DNA from 3 places in the Alteromonas sp. G4i13 genome. Region 2 is predicted to be linked to each of the others. Evidence: predicted binding sites of a transcription regulator. Region 2 holds the regulator's gene; each other region holds the start of a gene.
The links. Region 2 encodes sigma-54, which starts transcription at its own class of promoters, with help from an activator protein. Its sites were predicted from a motif close to GTTGGCACGNNNNTNGNNT; they were not measured.
Positions count from the first base shown of each region.

Region 1 (6,965 bases), on a different contig from region 2:
CCCCTTCAGTGTAACGTACGCATCATCGCCGCGACGCACCGCAATTTGGAAACCATGATCAATGAAGACAAGTTCCGTGAGGACTTGTATTACCGACTCAACGTATTCCCGATTGATAGCCCTGCACTTAGACAAAGAAAAGACGATATCCCCTTACTGCTCCAAGAGCTAAATAGCCGTATCCAAGGTGATGGGGTGGAAGGTGTGCGCTTTACCGAGCAAGCGATCGCCTCGTTAATGGAGCACGAATGGGCAGGCAACGTTCGTGAGCTGTCTAACTTGGTTGAACGCTTAACAATTCTTTATCCTGGTCAAATCGTTGATATCGCCGATTTACCTGAGAAATATCAATACGGTGATGTACAGGCTTACGAGCCTGATTATCCAGAAGAAATTCTTGAGCGTGAAGCATTCAATGCACTCTTTGCTGAAGCGGCCGCGCAAGAGCCAGAAGAAGACCTTAACGAGCAAAGCCATGAGGGTCTGAACGGAATGGTTTCTTCATCTTTACCTGAAGAAGGGGTTAATCTCAAAGAGTATCTTTCTGAGTTGGAAGTAAACCTCATTCGACAGGCGTTAGACAATCAAGATTGGGTGGTGGCTCGAGCTGCCGACAAACTTGGTATGCGCAGAACAACGCTCGTCGAGAAAATGCGGAAATATGATATTCAGCGCACTGAAGAAGCGTAATGTCAGGTAATTGACGTTGCGCTTTCCTCTATAATTTTATCCTATCTAACTGAAAAATAAGCCAATGATGAATTGGCACATCTTCTGCTTTATCTAAGTCATAGTTTAACAGCGTCTGCAATTTGACGAGGGCAATATGGCTTTTGACAGCACACCACAATCAACTGAGTACTCAGCATCAAGCTATGCGTTAGATAGTATTGATAATGCGATATCTCGTGATGAATACGACCCGTCAAGCAGTGACGATATTTCGTCTTTACGGTTGCAGGCGAGTCGACTTGAACACTTACTTCAGGTAATGCCTGCGGGCGTTATCGTTATAGACGGCAAAGGGATCGTACGCCAAGCCAATGAACAAGCGAAAGCACTGTTAGGTGAACCGCTGGAAGAGGAAGTGTGGCGAAGTATTATCACGCGCTCATTTAAGCCCCGCGCTGACGACGGCCACGAAGTCTCACTTGTTGACGGTCGCCGAGTGAAGCTTTCTATCACGCCATTAGAAAATGAGCCTGGGCAATTAATTGTTATTACCGACTTAACCGAAACGCGGCAGCTGCAAGCACGCGTGAGTCATATGCAGCGCCTGTCTTCTCTCGGAAAAATGGTGGCATCCCTTGCTCACCAAATTCGTACGCCTCTTTCTGCGGCCATGCTCTATGCGTCTAATTTAACGCGCAAAGGCTTGGGACAAGAAGCACAAACTCAATTTGCAAACAAGCTAACTGACAGGCTTAAAGAGCTAGAGAGTCAGGTTAACGACATGCTGCTGTTCGCTAAGTCAGGGGAAGAACAAGTGGTCAGCCAAATTAGCTTGGGAGAGTTGTTTACTTCAATTGAAGGCAGTGCCCAAACCATGACGGCTCAAGCACAGCAAACGCTAACTTTTAGTGGCTTCGATAAAAACGTATCTATTACCGGTAATCTTACAGCGCTTCAAGGCGCGTTATTAAACCTTGTTCACAACGCGAGCCAAGTTACTCCGAAAGGGGAGTGCGTACACGTAGAAACTGCAGTGTCTGATAAACGTTTGCATGTGGCTATTATAGATAAAGGTCCTGGCGTACCGGATAAACTCAAAAACAAAATTTTTGAACCGTTTTTCACAACTAAAACTCATGGCACGGGCCTTGGCCTTGCGGTGGTTAAATCCGTCGTAAACGCCCACAACGGTTTGCTTAGCGTATCAAATATGCCAGAAGGTGGGGCGTGCTTTAGTGTGTCTTTGCCGTGTGTTGTGAATGCTCAATCTTCACAAACATTGACTCATGTTGCGTAGGTCATAGGAGAGAATAATGTCTAAAACTACCATTTTAATTGTTGAAGATGACGCAGGATTACGCGAAGCACTCCTAGACACCCTTCTGTTAGGTAACTATGAGGTTGTTGCCGCTGACTGTGCTGAAGAAGCGTTAATGGTGCTGTCTTCGCGCTCCGTCGACTTAGTGGTAAGCGATATTCAAATGGGCGAAATGAGCGGTTTAACGCTACTTAAAAGTATCAAGACCAAGTACCCCAATATGCCGGTGCTATTGATGACAGCCTATGCCACTATTGATGATGCCGTGCAGGCAATGCGCGATGGCGCAACAGATTATCTATCAAAACCGTTTGCCCCTGAAGTACTGCTTAATTTAGTGGGACGCTACGCGCCTGCACAAAAAATAGAGTCACGCACGCCTATTGTTGCTGACCCTTCTAGCTTGAAGTTACTTGAGCTTTCTCGCAAAGTCGCGAAGTCCGACGCCACTGTGATGGTAATGGGACCAAGCGGTTCGGGTAAAGAAGTGCTGTCTCGCTATATTCACGATCAGTCGCCGCGCAGTGAAGCGCCATTTGTCGCCATCAACTGTGCAGCCATACCAGAGAATATGCTAGAAGCGACCTTGTTTGGTTACGAAAAAGGTGCGTTCACCGGCGCAATCCAAGCTTGCCCGGGTAAATTTGAACAAGCCCAAGACGGTACGCTGTTACTTGATGAAATAACCGAGATGGATTTGGCGCTTCAAGCTAAACTGCTACGCGTGTTACAAGAGCGCGAAGTAGAGCGTCTTGGCGGACGTAAAACGGTTAAGCTCAACGTCCGTGTTATTGCTACAAGTAACAGAGATTTGAGAAAAGCAGTGGATGCGGGAGAGTTCAGAGAAGATTTGTACTACCGCTTAAATGTATTCCCTATTGAGTGGCGCCCGCTTTCGGAACGTCCGGGTGATATTGTCCCTCTTGCCGAACACCTGGTTCAGCGTCACGCTAGTTCTCAAGGGCTGGGTACTATCAGGTTAAGCGCAGCAGCACGCAATAAGCTATCACAATACAGCTGGCCAGGGAACGTTCGCGAACTAGAAAACGTGGTTCAAAGGGCGCTTATTTTATGTGAACACAATGAAATCGACGCCAGCGATTTAATGATTGACGAAGACATGACTGCACCTGTTGAAACACTGCAAGAGCATGTTGAAGAAAATAGGCTAGGGTCTGAGCTGCGCTACCAAGAACATCAAATTATCCTCGATACATTGGTGTCGTGTAACGGCAAGCGTAAAGATGTGGCAGAAAAGCTCGGCATTAGTCCAAGAACCCTTCGTTACAAATTAGCGCGCATGCGCGAAGACGGTATTGAAGTGCCCGCATAAGGTCGCTTTCTACACTTTCGGTTTCCTCGTCCTTATCCGTCGCCTTTGTAGTAAAGAAGGCGGCGGTTTTTTGTTGCTCACACTAAATCAAACGCCATAAATTTGGCTAACCCTCTTATTTTTGATTTATCTTATTGATATATATTGTTTTTTAAAGTTGGCAAGCCCTTTGCTAAATCCCCTCTATACATAAGTTATACGCCGATGTTCAGGCGGTCTCGAAAAAGCACTAGGAGTGGTTATGGACGTTAAAGCCAATAGTTTGTATCAAGAAATGCAGAACATGATTGGGCAAACTCGTCTTCAAGTTAATGAGCCTCAACAGCAGCCGCTTAGTGAAGTTAATAGCTCGGCAAGTGATTTCTCGACCATGCTAAAGAATGCGGTAGATGGTGTAAACGGCATGCAGCTCGAATCTAAAGACGCGCAGCAGCGTTTTGAAATGGGCGACCCTAACTTAAGTCTAGCTCAAGTTATGCTGACGAAAGAAAAGGCGGGCATTGCTTTTGAAGCCACTGTTCAAGTACGTAACAAAGTACTTGAAGCCTATAAAACAATAATGAATATGCCGGTGTAGGTGGAGTAGGTTATGGCTGAAGCTACAGGTACAAACCTTACGGTTCCTGATCAAAATCAAGCAGTGGACAATGAGCCAGAAAACAAATCTGGTTTTATGGACACTTTAGGTAGCGCAGATATGATGCGCCAAATGGCCCTTGTGGTTGTTTTGGTAATCTGCGTCGCCATCGCTATTTTTATTCTTATCTGGTCGCAAGAACCTGATTACCGTCCACTTGCGAAAATGGAAACCCAAGAGCTTATTGAAACTCTCGATTATATGGATGCAAACCAAATCGACTATAAGCTTGAAGGCAATATTGTTTACGTGAGAAGTGACGAATTCCAAAACATCCGTTTAGGCATGACCCGCCAAGGGCTAACAAAGGCCTCTGATGCCGGTACCGATATCATTATGCAGGATATGGGGTTTGGTGTGAGCCAGCGTGTTGAGATGGAACGTTTAAAACACGCCCGCGAGCAACAAATCGCGGCTACCATCGAAGATATCGCAAGCATTCAAAAAGCCCGTGTCTTGTTAGCTATGCCTAAAGAGAACGTATTTGCGCGAAGAGAGAAGAAAGCGTCGGCAACCGTTGTGCTAACGGCTAAGCGCGGTGCCGTTATTGCAGGTGAAGAGGTTGATGCTGTTGTCGATATCGTTGCGTCTGCAGTTCAAAACATGGAGCCGTCTAAGGTAACAGTAACAGACAGCAATGGTCGTCTGCTGAACTCAGGCTCTCAAGATTCTATGAGTGCTCGTGCCAGAAAAGAATACGAGATTGAGCGCCAGCGTGAGCAAGAGTACTTAGAAAAAATTGACGCGATACTGATTCCAGTATTGGGCATAGGTAACTACACAGCACAAGCTGACGTTACCATGGACTTTACAGCTATGGAACAAACACAGCGTAGCTACAACCCTGATTTACCTGCGGTTCGCAGTGAAATGATAATGGAAGAAAACAGCGTAGGTGGAGGTGTTGGCGGTATTCCTGGTGCACTGTCTAATCAGCCTCCGTTAGATTCTAATATTCCAGAAAATGCTGTGGGCGGCAGTCAACAAACTATGCCGGGGCGCACAGCGAAAGAATCAACACGCAACTACGAACTTGATACCACTATCAGTCATACCAAGAAACAGACAGGGGTTATTCGCAGATTAAGTGTATCTGTGGCGGTGGACTATACCCAAGTTGCGGGTGAAGACGGTGCGATGACGCCAACACCGCGTAAACAAGAAGAGATTCTCAACATACGTAGGCTTTTACAGGGCGGCATTGGCTTTGACGTTACCCGTGGTGATTCGTTAGAAGTTGTAAGCGTGCCCTTTACTCGGATGGACGCAGGGGAAATTGAAGACGCGCCTATTTGGGAGCAGCCCGGATTTCTACCAATTCTTAAGCTAGTTGTTGGTGGCTTGGTTATAATAGTGCTTATCATCTTCGTGATTCGTCCTATGCTACGTCGTCTTATTAATCCTGATGAGTCGAACGACGCCGATGAATTTGATGCAGACGAGGGCTTAGATTTAGGCGACGACACCATTAGCATGTTAACGTCTGACTTTGACGAAGGACAGGTAGGTTTTGCGCCAGATGGTTCACTCATGCTGCCTGACCTGCACAAAGATGAAGATGTACTTAAAGCTGTACGTGCCCTTGTGGCCAATGAACCTGAGTTATCAGCCCAAGTCGTGAAGGGCTGGTTAATGCAAGACGAGTAGTGAGATAAGATTATGGCTGAAGAACTTGCCAATGTTGACGAGCCGTCATACGACGTCAGTAAATTAGAAGGCGTAGAAAAAGCGGCCATCTTGCTGCTGAGTCTTTCTGAAGAAGACGCCGCCCAGATATTGAAACACTTAGAGCCCAAGCAAGTACAAAAGCTCGGTACTGAAATGGCAAAAGTGGACGATATGACGCAAACCAAAATTACGGCGGTTCATAAGCACTTTATCGAAGAAATTCAGAATTACAGTACCATTGGCTTCCAAAGCCAAGACTTTGTTAAACGTGCGCTAACAGCCGCGTTAGGTGAAGATAAGGCGGCAAACCTAATTGATCAAATCCTGATGGGAAGCGGTGCAAAAGGCCTAGACTCATTGAAGTGGATGGATTCTAAGCAAGTAGCCAGCATTATTCGCAATGAGCACCCGCAGATTCAAACTATCGTATTGTCTTATTTAGAGCCTGAACAAAGTGCTGAAATATTGGCGCAGTTCCCTGAAAAAGTGCGACTCGACTTGCTAATGCGTATAGCAAATCTAGAGGAAGTTCAGCCGGCTGCACTACAAGAGCTGAACGAAATCATGGAGAAACAGTTTGCAGGTCAAGCGGGTACACAAGCAGCCAAAATGGGCGGCTTGAAGTCTGCAGCGAACATTATGAACTACCTAGATACCGCGATAGAAGGTCAGTTGATGGATGCTATTCGCGAGCAAGACGAAGAGATGAGCCAGCAAATTCAAGACCTGATGTTTGTATTCGACAATTTAGTCGATGTAGACGACAAGGGTATTCAGGCCATACTGCGCGAAGTACAGCAAGACGCGCTGCTTAAAGCCATTAAAGGTGCTGACGAAGAGCTCAAAGACAAAATTATGCGCAACATGTCTAAGCGTGCTGCTGAAATGCTTAATGATGATTTGGAAGCGCTCGGTCCTGTGCGTATTAGTGAAGTGGAAACAGCGCAGAAAGAGATCCTTTCTGTTGCCCGTCGACTTTCTGACTCTGGTGAAATCATGCTTGGTGGTGGCGGTGGCGAAGAGTTCCTGTAGGAACGCTAGTCCCGTCACTCATTTAGCCTAGGTAAATATATGACTGCCAAAAAAAGTTTCAGCGAAAACGAAGTAAATGAAGCTAAAAAATGGGACCTACCTTTCGTTGATGACCCCACTGCACCCCGAGAAAACGAGCCGACCAACGCGTTAAACAAACGTTCGGACTGGAAGTATGAACCGCCTGAAGTTGAGGAAGAGATTAAGCCGCCTACCGCTGAAGAAATAGAAGCTATACGTCAGGCTGCTTATGATGAAGGTTATCAGGAAGGTAAAGAAAAAGGTTTTGAAGAAGGAAAAGCGCA
Region 1 covers NZ_JBHNYX010000001.1:164,820-171,784, forward strand. Annotated here, with positions in the region: gene ACFI6J_RS00770 (sigma-54 dependent transcriptional regulator) at 1-690, shown strand, start outside; gene ACFI6J_RS00775 (sensor histidine kinase) at 827-1,969, shown strand; gene ACFI6J_RS00780 (sigma-54-dependent transcriptional regulator) at 1,986-3,323, shown strand; gene fliE (flagellar hook-basal body complex protein FliE) at 3,565-3,900, shown strand; gene fliF (flagellar basal-body MS-ring/collar protein FliF) at 3,913-5,607, shown strand; gene fliG (flagellar motor switch protein FliG) at 5,620-6,660, shown strand; gene fliH (flagellar assembly protein FliH) at 6,700-6,965, shown strand, end outside.
Region 1: the regulator sigma-54 is predicted to act here: its motif matches at 3,480-3,498, upstream of fliE (flagellar hook-basal body complex protein FliE).

Region 2 (6,965 bases):
GCAAACTACTATGAAGTAGGCGTAGATGATTATCTATCAGGGCCATTTGATGCACGCATGTTTACTGCCCGTATTCGCTCCCATATGCGCAGAAGTATGCCTAGCCAAGCACATTTAAGACCATCTCAAGGTAGTGAAGAGCGCATCGAAATAGGACCCCTTAAAATCGACCAGCGTTTTCATAGCGTAACCCTAAACGGCCAAGTGCTGACGTTAACGGCTAGGGAGTTTGCGCTACTGGATTATTTTTGTCGTCATCCAAACCAAGTTTTTTCTCGCAATCAATTGCTCAGTGAGGTGTGGGGCTATAACCACGAAGGCTACGAGCACACGGTGAATACCCATATAAATCGTTTACGCACTAAGCTTGATAAAATCAACAGTATTGAAAATGGTGGACAGCTAGTAGAAACCGTCTGGGGTGTGGGTTACAAGCTGAACGTCAATGGATATATAGCGAAAGCGCTTATTGCATGAGTGTTGTTTAGCTCACCCATGCCCTATCAGGCATGAGAGTTCAAAATTAACTTAAATTAGAAACAGCGTCGCAGTACCTAAGAAAGCAAAAATACCCACTACATCGGTTATCGTAGTTAAGATAACACTGCCAGCTAGGGCAGGGTCTATCTTAAGACGCTTCATGATCATAGGTAAGGTTGCACCCGCTAAAGCAGCCGCAATCATGTTTACCATCATGGCAAAGGCAATAATTACGCCCAGCATGTAATCTTGTTTCCATAACGCGATGACAGAGGCAATAAGCACCGCCCAAATAGCACCGTTTAAAAAGCCGATGGATATTTCTTTACTGATAAGCCATCGTGAGTTACTTGCGTTAACATGGCCTAGTGCCATACCACGGATAACTAGCGTTAGCGTCTGATTACCCGCTACACCGCCCATACTAGGGACAATGGTATTTAGAATAGCTAACACAGCCAGTTGGCTCAGCGTTGCTTCAAATAGATCACTCACCATCGCAGCCATTAGCGCCGTCACTAAGTTTACTGCCAGCCACACCGAGCGTCGTTTGGTACTTTGCATAACGGGTGCAAAGGTATCTTCGTCGTCATCAAGACCCGCCATACTCATCATCGAGTGTTCCGCGTCTTCACGAATAATATCAACCACGTCATCAATGGTAATTCGGCCCACTAAGCGATGGTTTTCATCTACAACAGGTGCTGAAAGCCAATTGTATCGCTCGAACAGGCTTGCCACTTCATCGTCTGGCATATTCACAGGAATCGCTTCAGATTCCTCGTCCATAACGTCAGACACTTTATCGTCGGTATCTGCGGTGAGTAAACGGGTAACCGGAACAATACCAACAAGGTTGTCAGTTCGGTTTACCACGTAAAACGTATCCGTATTCTCAGGTAGCTCGCCTTTTAAGCGGATATAGCGCAGAACCACGTCAATGGTCACATCGGGACGTAATGTGATGGTGTCGGTGTTCATGATGAAACCAGCGGTTTCTTCACCGTAAGACAGCGCTTGCTCTGCGCGCACGCGATCTTGTGCATCCATCGAGTCTAGAATGTCGGCCAATACTGGCTCGGGAAGGCTGCTTAGCGTCTCTGCTAAGTCATCGGTATCCATCTCTTCAAGTGCGTCAACCACATTAGCGGGAAGCATTTTTGTAATGATACCGTTTCGAACATCGTCAGACAGTTCTTCTAAAATGTCGCCGTGAAAGTCACCATCAATGAGCTCCCATAATTCGTCACGGGTTCTGCTAGGGCTAGATTCAAGAATGTGGGCGACGTCTGAAGGCGGTAATTCAAGCAGAAGCTTACGTACAGATACGAATTGACCGTTGGTCAACGCAGCGTTGAGTGCGCGTAACTGAGTTTGTACGTATTTAGAAACAAGCGCTTCTGCCATAAGGCGTTATTCCTACAAGCTAAAAGATGAACAATGCAGGCCATAGAGCCTAAGTGGGCGTAGAATATCGCAATTATGATGAGTCTGTCATGATAATTGCGTAGGTTTTGCGCGGGATTTTAAGATAACTGCGCTAAGTGTTGATTAATTGGTCAATGGATTGGGCAAGTAAGACTATTCGTCTTCGTTAAATCTGCCCTCAATAAGCTCTTCAATAGCTGCAAGTGCATCAACAGCATCACTGCCGTCCACAATCACGTCTACCTGTTCACCTTGATGGCTTTCAAGCATCATTAATCCCAATACACTGCTTGCGTCTGCTTCTTTATCGCCTTTTTTTAAGATGATTTTAGCGTCGAATTGATTAGCCAGTTTAACCAGTTGGGTCGCCGCTCTTGCATGCAACCCTAACTTATTGACGATAGTTAGCGTTTTTTGAATAGTCATTACTGATTCAGCTCTCTATGGCGAATTTGTACATCAGGGTGTATTTCACTGAAGGTTTTCGACAGGGTCTGTGCGATATAAACCGAACGGTGTTGGCCACCAGTACAGCCAATCGCTACGGTTACGTAACTTCTGTTATTGCGCTCTAAATGAGGCAGCCATGTCGTTATTAAATTCTGAATTTGCCAAATGAACTTGGTCACTACAGGCTGCGACCCCAAAAATACTTCTACTGGCGCGTCTAATCCGGTCAGATGTTTAAGGTCCGGCTCCCAGTGGGGGTTAGGTAAAAAGCGGGCATCAAAAACGTAATCCGCATCTTTAGGAATACCGTGCTTAAAGCCAAACGACTCGAACACAAGCACAAGGCGTGAGCTTTTCTTACCCAAGATACGCTCTCGAATTAACTCTGCCAGTTGGTGAATGGTAAGCTTATCAGTGTCTAAATATAAATCTGCGCGTTCAGCAATAGGAGCAAGTAGGGCTGACTCGGCTTTAATGGCTTCTGAAAGCGATTTATTAAGCTTGGCGAGAGGGTGAAGACGACGTGTTTCGCTAAAACGCTTAACCAGTACATCATCGCTCGCGTCAATGTAAACAATGGTCATCGACCACGAAGAAGGCAGGTAGTCTAGAATTTCTACCAAATCGTCAGGATTTTTAGGTAAGTTTCTCACATCGATACTTACCGCAACCTGATCGTACTCGTCAACAACTGTATGGGTTAAGGTGGGAAGTAAGTTTACCGGGATATTATCAACACAGTAATAACCTAAATCTTCCAATGCGCGAAGTGCGACAGACTTACCAGACCCCGAACGACCACTGATTATTATCAGCTTCACCTACTTTCTCCCTAATACTCTGGTTTTATCACATACGCGTTGTTGAATTAGGCGCCTACTAAACGGTTAATAGGCGCTTAATGTTTAACTTAATGCAGATAGAATATCGTCGCTTGTCGTTGCGCGACGTATTGCTTTAATCGTTTCTTTGTCGCTTAGTTTACCAGCCACGGTGGCCAGCGTTTGAAGGTGTCCTTCGGTCTGTTCCTCGGGAACGAGTAGCGCAAAAAAGATGTCTACGGGTTTCTCGTCAAGGGCGTCAAAGTCGATTGCTGGCGTGCTGGTTACAACAATGGCAATCACTTTCTCAAGGCCCGGCAGGCGCCCGTGGGGCAGGGCGATACCATTGCCAATGCCTGTACTACCCATACGCTCTCGAGCCATCAAACTGTTAAGTACCGTTGCCTGATCAATGTTCTCGTTTTGCTTGGCAGCGATATCAGCGATGATCTCAAGAATTCGCTTTTTACTATTACACTGAACCGCACACTCGGTGCGGTCCAGACTTACGATGGCTTGTATATCCATGCTTAATTAACTACTAATGTTTTTTCAGTTTTTCCTTATGCTTGATTACCTGCCGGTCGAGTTTATCAACCATGCTGTCAATCGCCGCATACATGTCGGTATTTTCTGAGGATGCGAATACTTCAGCGCCACTTAAATGAACGGTCGCTTCGGCTTTTTGATTTAATTTTTCAACGTTCAGGATGACATGCACATTAGAAATGTGATCAAAGTGACGTTCAAGTTTGCTGAACTTCGTATCGACATAATTACGCAAAGAGTCGGTGATTTCGACATGATGACCAGTAAGGTTGATTTGCATATTTCGTCTTCCTTATATTATTAAGCCCGATTAAATAAGGCTTTTGCGTTGGTTCGACGGCGGGATCGACAACGATTCCCGGTACTTTGCTATTGTTCGCCGGGCAACTTTAATGCCTTGTTCGGCCAACAATGAAGCAATCTTGCTATCACTTAGCGGCTTGCTAGGCTTTTCAGCGGCCACTAATTTCTTGATCAATGCACGAATCGCTGTAGATGAACATTCACCACCAGACTCTGTTGCAACGTGGCTTGAGAAGAAATACTTCAATTCGAAGATTCCACGTGGCGTATGCATGTACTTTTGCGTTGTCACTCGCGAAATAGTGGATTCGTGCATATCTACCATTTCTGCGACATCATTTAGCACCATTGGTTTCATCATTTCCGGGCCGTGCTCAAAAAAGCCCATTTGCTGCTGCACAATGCAGTTTGCAACCTTCATTAAGGTTTCGTTACGAGATTCAAGGCTCTTTATGAACCACTTAGCCTCTTGCATGTGTGAGCGGATGAATTGTGAATCGCTACTATTCTTGGCACGGCGACTCATTGCTGCGTATTGTTGATTTACGCTTAACTTAGGCAGACTGTCGGGGTTCAGCTCAACCACCCAACGGCCATTTTTCTTGGTTACTGAGACATCAGGAATAACGTACTCAGGCTCTTTAGTAACTAAAGCACTACCTGGGCGAGGATTCAAGGTTTGCAGTAAACGCATTGCCTCGCGTAGCTGATCTTCTTTCAATCGGCTTTTACGCATAAGCGTACGATAGTCTTTGCTGCTCAGTAAGTCAGAGTACTCTTCAATCAGTTGCTTTGCTTCAGCAAGCCACGGTGTGTCTTCTGAAAATTGGCGCAATTGCACCATCAAACATTCTTGTGGAGAGCGTGAGCCAGAACCAATAGGGTCGAACATCTGAATGCGCTTTAGCACACATTCTATTTCGTCCATTTCAATTGGCTCTTCCATATCATCATCGTTGACCGCTTCTAAAATATCATCAAGGGTAACGGTTAAATAACCTGACTCGTCAATAGAGTCGATGATTGCTGTAGCGATTGCGCGATCGGTATCCGAGAAATGGGTAAGGCGCATTTGCCAAAGAAGGTGCTCTTGAATATCTTCAGTAGTCTCACCTTGGAAGATTTGCTCGTCGTCATTGGATGGACCCGGAGCAGGCGAAGATGAAGCAGAGTAGTATTCGTCCCATGTGCTGTCGATTGGCAGCTCATCGGGAAGATCGTTTTTCTCAAGTGCATCGCCGGCTTCTAGTGTGTCACTAGATGCAGAAGCAGTGGCCTCAGAGCCGCTGTCATCGTTGTCGATATTGTTCTTTTCTAGTTGCGGCTCGTCATTACCTTCTTCAACTTCTAATAGCGGATTAGAATCGAGCGCTTCTTGGATCTCTTGTTGAAGATCAAGTGTAGAAAGCTGCAGCAGTTTAATGGCCTGCTGAAGCTGTGGTGTCATGGTAAGTTGTTGGCTAAATTTTAGCTGTAAAGATGGTTTCATCTACGTCTTATTTAAATGCTCTAAATTGAATATACCAGAGCGAAACTGAAAAATGACAATTCGGTTACATTAACTATAGCCTGAATTGTTCGCCTAGGTATACATCCCTTACTTTTTGATTACTTAAAACCTGTTCCGCCGTTCCTTGCGCAATAAGCTCGCCATGACTCACAATGTACGCCTTTTCACAAACATCCAATGTCTCTCGTACGTTATGGTCCGTGATAAGGATTCCAATCCCCCTATCGCGAAGATGTTGTATTATCTTCTTTATATCATTAACTGATATTGGATCAACACCAGCAAATGGTTCATCTAACAAAATAAATTGCGGTTTTGCTGCCAGAGCGCGGGCAATCTCAACGCGACGGCGTTCGCCCCCTGACAAACTCATCCCCGTACTATTACGTATATGGTTAATATTAAATTCATCAAGTAGCGCATCAGCTTCTTCTTCTTGCTGTTGTGAATTTAAATCTTTACGGGTTTGCAAAATGGCCATGATATTTTCATGTACCGTGAGCTTTCTGAAAATAGAGGCTTCCTGCGGTAGGTAGCCTATTCCGCGGCGTGCACGCTCGTGCATGGGCTGATGAGTTAGCTCATTGTCGTCAATTTCAATCTTGCCTTTATCCAAATTCACTAAACCAACAATCATGTAGAATGTGGTGGTCTTACCAGCGCCATTTGGGCCAAGAAGACCGACAATTTGACCCGTTGAGACAGACAGGCTTACATCTCGTACAACCTGTCTTGACTTGTAAGCCTTAGCAAGATTTTTAGCGCTCAAAGTTGCCATTGCTATTCATTGCCCTCGTTGTCTTTTTTGTCTTTCTTAGACGAAGTTTTGCGAATGGTCTCAGGTGTGAATACTGTGGTCACTCGACCCTCACCATCCTTACCTGCGCCGCCAGTCGCTAGCAATTGCTCGGTAATCATATCGAACGTGATGTTGTCACCCTGTACTTTACTGGTGTCTTGTTTCAACTCTGCGTTTCCAGCAAGAGAAATCGTTCGGTTCACCACTTCATAGCGTATTTCATTAGCTTTTGCCGAAACTGGCGTGCCGTCTTCCAATTGCTGGGAATAGCTTGCAGGCTTTCCTCTAGCAATAAATATTTCACGACCACCACCGTCAGTGGCAATTACTTCCACTTCGTCAGCTTCAATAACCAAAGAGCCTTGAGTTATGAGTACGTCGTCTTTGTACAACGCGGTTTTATTTTTACCGTCGATAAACTGGGTGTTCGAGCCTATTTTTATGGGCTGCGAAAAATCATCTTCACTGGCGTGTACCGCACCGCTAGCGATGGCAAGCAATAAACTAGTTGCTAGGGGAATAAGTGGTTTGTACATGATCTAAAAGCTCGTATTCTTGTGTGCGTAAATTCGCGTTAAACCCATTACTTAAAATGACATATTGGGTGCCCAGTATTTCAACGGGT
Region 2 covers NZ_JBHNYX010000027.1:35,515-42,479, forward strand. Annotated here, with positions in the region: gene ACFI6J_RS13875 (response regulator transcription factor) at 1-477, shown strand, start outside; gene mgtE (magnesium transporter) at 529-1,887, opposite strand; gene ACFI6J_RS13885 (HPr family phosphocarrier protein) at 2,062-2,334, opposite strand; gene rapZ (RNase adapter RapZ) at 2,334-3,179, opposite strand; gene ptsN (PTS IIA-like nitrogen regulatory protein PtsN) at 3,264-3,707, opposite strand; gene hpf (ribosome hibernation promoting factor) at 3,721-4,008, opposite strand; gene ACFI6J_RS13905 (RNA polymerase factor sigma-54) at 4,039-5,520, opposite strand; gene lptB (LPS export ABC transporter ATP-binding protein) at 5,594-6,319, opposite strand; gene lptA (lipopolysaccharide transport periplasmic protein LptA) at 6,322-6,876, opposite strand; gene lptC (LPS export ABC transporter periplasmic protein LptC) at 6,845-6,965, opposite strand, start outside.

Region 3 (6,965 bases), on a different contig from region 2:
GCAGAGGTATTCGGTCGTGATTATTTTCTATGACGGGTATTGTCCGTTGTGTATCGCTGAAATGCGTCATTTAAGAAAAAGAGACAAGCACAACAAATTAACATTGGTAGATATTCAGGCCCCCGATTTTTCGAGCCGTTATCCAACCATGGATTGGCATGCACTCAATGCAAGAATTCACGGACTTCGTGAAGACGGGACGTTGATAACTGGCCTTGATGTCACTCATGAAGCATGGAAAGCCGTGGGCATGGGTTGGCTATATGCACCGCTTCGCTGGCCTGTTATTTGTCATATAGCCGATGCTTTCTACAATGTATTCGCAAAGCATAGATACACCATTTCATACCTGTTAACAGGTAAAAAACGCCAGTGCGATCGCTGCATACCAGGAGAGGCCAGTGAAAAATAACGTCCTTATAGTGGGCGCGTCGGGCGGTATTGCGTCTGCGCTTATTGAGCAATATAGCTGTGATGGTGCTAGGGTGTTTGCGGTTAGTCGCGTTCCTTTATCTGACACTAATCATTCTGGGGATGTTACCTATCATCAGCTGGCCGAACAGGACGATAGGCACATTTACGGTTTTGTAAAACAACTCGCTGAGCAAGACGTTGTGTTAAATACGGTAGTAATAACAACCGGTTTTTTGCATAACGAAAGCGATGGCATTCATCCTGAGAAACGTTTGGAAGATGTCAGCGAGCAGGCCTTAGCGGCTTATTTTTCGACTAACAGCATTATTCCCGCAATGTGGCTCAAGCATTTGGTGAATATAATGAGTAAAGAAGGCTCAACCCTTGTTTGCTTAAGCGCGAGAGTAGGGAGTATTTCAGATAATGGACTTGGAGGGTGGTACGGCTACCGCGCGTCGAAAGCGGCGCTCAACATGCTGGTTAAAACGGCGTCGGTAGAATACAAGCGCAGATTGAAAGACGTGATGCTTGTTTGTTATCACCCTGGGACGGTTGATACGGGACTTTCTAAGCCTTTTCAAAAGAACGTCGCCGCCAAGAAACTGTTCACGCCTGAGTTTACCGCTAAACAGCTCATTCACCACCTTTCGGCGCTTAATCGAGACCAAGCTTGTCATTTTATCGACTGGAATGGCGAAGTGGTAACTTGGTGATACGGTCTAACATCATTTCAGCAAGTCCAACATCAAGACTTTTTATTTCACTGCTGTTACCATGCTATTTTTGGGAATGGTGCAGCGTATTGATAAGCCCATAGAGGTAGCAATACAACGCGTTGACGCCACACGTGAGTCATAACAACAAACGCCATCCTGATAATAAATAATACCAGTTCGCTCGGCTTGATTCTTACGAATAGTAAGTACCGACAACCAGCATAAATTGTGAGCACACGACGTGTTTGTGCATCACAAGGCATGATACGGCGAACTGCTATAACAATAACTCAACAAGAGGAAGGGATATGAGCGGGGCCAGAGAACAGTTCGGATCGCGCATAGGTTTTATTTTGGCAGCTGCAGGTTCTGCGGTAGGCATAGGTAATTTGGTAGGGTTTCCTGTCGGTGCAGCTAAAAATGGCGGTGGTGCATTTCTTTTAATGTACGCTATTTTCGTTTTTGCCATTTGTTTACCGGTAATGCTGGCGGAAATGTCAGTAGGTCGCCATGCTAAAAAAGACCCGCTTGGTGCATACAGTGATATAAGCGGTAATGAAAAGAAATGGAAAGTCGCGGGGTGGCTAGCTATTGCTACGCCATTCATGATTGCCGTTTTCTACATGGTTATTACTGTGTGGCTTTTCGGCTATTTGTTCGAAGCAGTAAGCGGAAATCTAGACAAGTTAGCTAACCCAGAAACCTTTGGGCTGTTTATTAACTCAGAAGCTATCTTTTTATATATGGCGGCCGTTGTTGGTGTGGTCTACCTCATCCTTCAAGGCGGTGTAAAAGAAGGGATAGAAAAAGCGGCAAAGCTGCTCATGCCTGCGCTTTTCGTGATGCTAATCGGTCTCGTTATCTTCGTATTAACCCGCGAAAATGCGATGGCTGGCGTTGAGTTCTACATTGTTCCTGAGTTTTCAAAAATCACTGCTGAAGTGGTGAATGGTGCGCTATCGCAGGCCTTTTTCTCTCTATCGTTGGGCATGGGTATTCTTATCACCTACGGGAGCTACATTGATAAGCGTGCAGATGTACCGAGCGCTGCCAAGCTGGTGGCGTTGACGGATACAGCCGTGGCGTTCACTGCGGGTTTGATGATCCTTCCAGCCATCTTCTCTTTTAACCCAGACATTAACCCTGATGATTTAAGTGAATCGTCAGTGGGCATGATTTTTACTTACCTGCCTAGTATCTTTCTAGCGTTACAAGACTCGATTGGATATATGGGCGCATCGATTGTCGCTAGCTTGTTCTTCTTATTAGTGTTCTTTGCGGCAATTACGTCGCTAGTGTCTATTTTTGAAGTACCTGTTGCGGCGCTTATGGATGAAAAAGGTGTAAGCCGTAAATGGGCGCTTGGGTCGCTAGGAAGCATTATGATTTTGCTAGCCATCCTAAGTGCGTTGTCATTCGGTAAAGTTGATATGCTTACGTCGTTTATGCACTACGCTGGCGCAGATAAATCACTATTTGATGTCATTTACGATGTGTTCTACGACACGATTTTGCCTTTAAACGGCTTGCTAATTTGTTTGTTTGTTATTTATCGTTGGAAGAGTGCAAACTTCAATGCTTCTTTGGAAGAGGGCAGCAGTGGTTACAAAGGTAGTTGGTTTGAAAAATACGTGGATATATCGCTGAAAACCTTTATTCCACTTATTTTACTCGTGATTTTTGTAAACACGGTAGCGGTAAAATACTTCGGGTTGAGCCTATTCGGATAGTCAGGTTTTACATGAAATGACGTGAGCTAGCAGCGAGCTCAACTTAAAAACGGCAAGCCTAAAGCTTGCCGTTTTTGTTTGTGTCAGAGTATGTATTTTCACTAAGTGTAAAGCCTAAAACATGCGATAGGGGTCACCGTACACTGGCGTTACATTTAGCCTTGCCCAGCTTTGTGCGGCGTCAATCACCTTGCCAGCAGGTTCTGCTTCAGTATCAGAAAAGTGCGGGGCATCAATATCCATCGCCTTCGCTGCATCCACGTAATAAATACCGCGCTTAGGGTGAGACAAGCTGCAAAGGTGAATAACATCGTTAAGCGGCTTGCCACAAATGATGGTCGTCAACGCAGATACAATGTCGTACACATGTACAAGGTTTATTCGCTTATTTCCTGCATCTAACTGTTTTCCACTTAACGAGCGGGCGGGGTGGCGGTCTGGGCCTACTAAACCGGCTAGGCGAACAATACTGATATCAACCTGACCTCGTTTAGACAATAAATAGTCTTCAATAGTCACGTGGGCTTTGGCCGAGGCTGTTTGCGGCTGTGTAGTGCTGACTTCGGACACTACCTCATTTGTTGCATCGCCGTAAACCGACGTGGTGCTGATAAACACAATATGCGCTACCTTTACATTGATGGCTGCGTCTATCAACTGCAGCATATTGTTGGTGTATGACGCGAGATCTGTGTTTCTCCTGCCAGGGGGAATATTTAGCAACAAGGTAGCGTTTGGCAAGTAGTTACAAAGCGCTGATGTATCTTCGCCTAGGGCATATTCAATTGCGGTGATACCTTGCTCTTTTAACGCGAGACGTTTCTGTTGGCTTCGAGTGGTACCAACAATATTGACCTTACCTGAAAGTGCTTTGCCCACATAGCTGGCTAACCAACCGTAGCCACTAATTACTACATTTTGAGTCATCGATTAAATACCCCTTTGTTTATGGCTTAAGAGTACATTAATTGAAGGGCGGTTGTCGTTAACTGTAAAAATGAAAAACCGACTGGGTTACAGTCGGTTTTCTAAGGTGAGTGGTTAGAGTTGTAAGTCGTTTCGCTCTGCGCGTTTAGTTCGCTGAATTTTCCAACTACATTTTCATTTCGTCGTTGTGGTCATGGTGGTTGTCTTGATCAATATCTAGCAGGTTCAAGTCATCTAGCCCCGATATGGATGCCTGCATCTTGCCTTCGGCATAATCCGCTTTCTTCAGTACCTTACACAATGCATCACCTTTTTCTTCTAGCGCAGCCGCTTGGCTTTCTAAGCGATATTCTAAATCTTCACCCCAGCGCTCCATCTTTTGCTCAAACTCAGACATATCACCGCCTTCCCACAACATTTGTGTTCCTACGGCGATAAGAATTCTACCCATAGACTCACTGATTAAAGACTCAATTTGCGCTTCGAATTCTTGCTCCCAGCTTTCGTCAAACCAACCTGGCTCATCGAATTTAGTTGAATCAACGCGAATATTGCCTGCGTCATCATAGAATGAAGTGTTTAGTTTGGTTTCAAGTGAGTCGAACAGTTCACGAAAATCATCACCCATTTGATCGCCGCCTAACAGTTCAGTAAATACTTCAGTTACTGCCACATTGGCAATTTGCAGCCCTTCACTGGCGATATTCAAGGTCATAGGGATGGCGATATCAATGTTGTTGTAATATTCACTTACCCAGCGCTGTTGTTCGCTGTCAAGCGATACTGATTCACCGTTAATGGTCATATTGTGATGGGAGTCAATCGTCATCACTGAGCCATTGTCCATCTGTACCGTTAGGTCACCTTGGTAATATTGAATATGACCATCAAGCTCCATGTCACAACTGTTGTTTTGAAAGCTGCTGTCATGCGCAAATGCGTGGCCGCTCATTAAAGCACTGGTAAGGGCAACTGAAAGTAATAGTTTCTTAGACATTGTTTATTCCTTAATTTACGTGTGACGCGTTAACGAAAGTGCTCGAAGCAAACTGCAATGCGTTGTAGTGTCACTGTCAGATAGACGCTAACGATACTCGCTGTTATACCTAAGGTAGAGCAATGGCCTTGCCAATATTTAAAGTCTATATCTTTCAAATGGTTAGTGATATTTGATGATTTCTTTATGCTCTGCTAAATACATTATTTAGTGAGATTACCAACTAATTAGTAGTTTTGACTAAGATCAATTAATATCAATAGCGGTACATTTAAGCCAATCCAAGCATGGTTAAATCTTATTTATTGGTGCATAATACCGCCAATATTTTTAAGGGGTTATCACAATGGCTGATTGGATTAATGCAATTATGTTTGGTGTTGCGCTAATTGCCTTTACGCTAGGGCTAAGCAGCATCGTTATGGGCTTTATGACTGCTAAAGCAGGTGCTGAAGGTATGCAGGAAAAAATCGAGTACGGTTTTTTTGGCGTTACTGGTTTAGTACTTTGCTTACTGATGGCCTACGCATTGGCTTAAGCGATAAGCATTAAAAAAACCGGCTATCTCAGCCGGTTTTTTTTCGTCTTGAACAAGTCTTTATTCATCACTGCCTTATCGATTAGGTTCGCTCTTCTCCTGAGCATCTTCAGGCGCATTGTCGCTTTCAGGACTGTTTCTATAAGCGCTTTGTTCGCGATGGGCAAGCAGCGACAAATGTCCATCACGTTGATAAGCGCGTAAATCGAACAAATCCAGCATAGCCATAACGTGGTCGAAAATATCCGCCTGTACTTTTTCGTACCTCACCCATTCCTTTTGTGCGCTGAAGCAGTAAATTTCTAAAGGTAAACCAAGCTCATTAGGCGGTAGCTGCCTAACCATTAGGGTCAGTTCTTGGTTTATATCCGGGTGCTTGCGCAAGTATGCCTCTAAATAAGCTCTAAAAGTGCCGATGTTGGTAAGGCGACGGCTGTTTAGCAGATCCGACTCATCAATGGAGTAATCTCGGTGATAAGCGCGGAGTTCATTTTTCTTCTTATCGATATATTCGTTGATATAGCGAATTTTCGAAAAGCGCTCTAGCATATCGTTGTCACAAAGTTTAATAGAGTGCACATCAATATAAATGGCGCGCTTAATTCTGCGTCCGCCAGACTCTTGCATACCGCGCCAGTTCTTAACTGCTTCTGTAGTAAGGCTGTAAGTCGGCAGCGTAGAAATGGTTTTATCCCAGTTCTGTACTTTGACGTTGGTAAGGCCTATCTCGAGTATTTCACCATCTACTTCATACTTAGGCATGGCAATCCAGTCGCCTGTATTAAACATGCGGTTTGCGGCTATTTGAATGCCGGCAACAAAGCCCAGAATGGTGTCTCTGAATATCAATAGTAAAACAGCGGCAATGGCGGTTAAGCCAGACACAATAAGTAGCGGGCTTCTGTCTACAATCAAAGAAATACTTAATAGTATGGTGATGATTGCAAAAGCGAGCTTAGTGACTTGAATAAAGCCAGTGATAGGTGCGCGTTTAGCAAGCGCTGAGGCGTTATAAACGTCTTCCACTGTGCTCAACATGGCATATAAGGCAAGAAGGCCGCTATATAGCATGTATAGCTGAGCGCTCTTTATCACCATACCGTGCATCACGGCTTCATCGCTAATAAGTACTGGTGTAGTTAGGTAAATAAACAGGGCAGGAAACAGGTGCATTAAGCGACGGAAAAATCCGTGCTGCTGCAAGGCGTTGTCCCAGAGATTATTGGATTTGTATACCCAACTGGCTATCTGGGGGCGCACCAATAGCCTTGCGATAATATAGATTATCGCCGACACCACTAAAATACTACTTAGTGCGATGACGTTATACAGCGGATCTTCAGTAGTAAGATTCGGGAAAATATCATTAACTATGTGAATAAAGTTATCGCGTACTGAAGCACTGACTTCCATTAATTACGACTCCAACATTTTCTTTATACGGTTGTCTTTATTTTCCCATAGACCGTTCAACCAGTTTTGGAAATAAAGACGAAACTCAGACTCAGTGCGTTCTGAATGCTGTTGTAATTCAGGTACCGGCGTAACGTTCACATCGATCACGATTTTTGACATCTGACCGCTAAGCATTGCCATCATAGGATGACGCTTATTTTCCGGGTAGAGCAGTGAGATATCTAACA
Region 3 covers NZ_JBHNYX010000035.1:9,470-16,434, reverse strand. Annotated here, with positions in the region: gene ACFI6J_RS15920 (thiol-disulfide oxidoreductase DCC family protein) at 17-412, shown strand; gene ACFI6J_RS15915 (SDR family NAD(P)-dependent oxidoreductase) at 402-1,127, shown strand; gene ACFI6J_RS15910 (sodium-dependent transporter) at 1,439-2,860, shown strand; gene ACFI6J_RS15905 (NAD-dependent epimerase/dehydratase family protein) at 2,975-3,787, opposite strand; gene ACFI6J_RS15900 (DUF2884 family protein) at 3,954-4,784, opposite strand; gene ACFI6J_RS15895 (hypothetical protein) at 5,131-5,322, shown strand; gene ACFI6J_RS15890 (mechanosensitive ion channel family protein) at 5,398-6,735, opposite strand; gene ACFI6J_RS15885 (acyltransferase) at 6,739-6,965, opposite strand, start outside.
Region 3: the regulator sigma-54 is predicted to act here: its motif matches at 4,902-4,920, upstream of ACFI6J_RS15900 (DUF2884 family protein).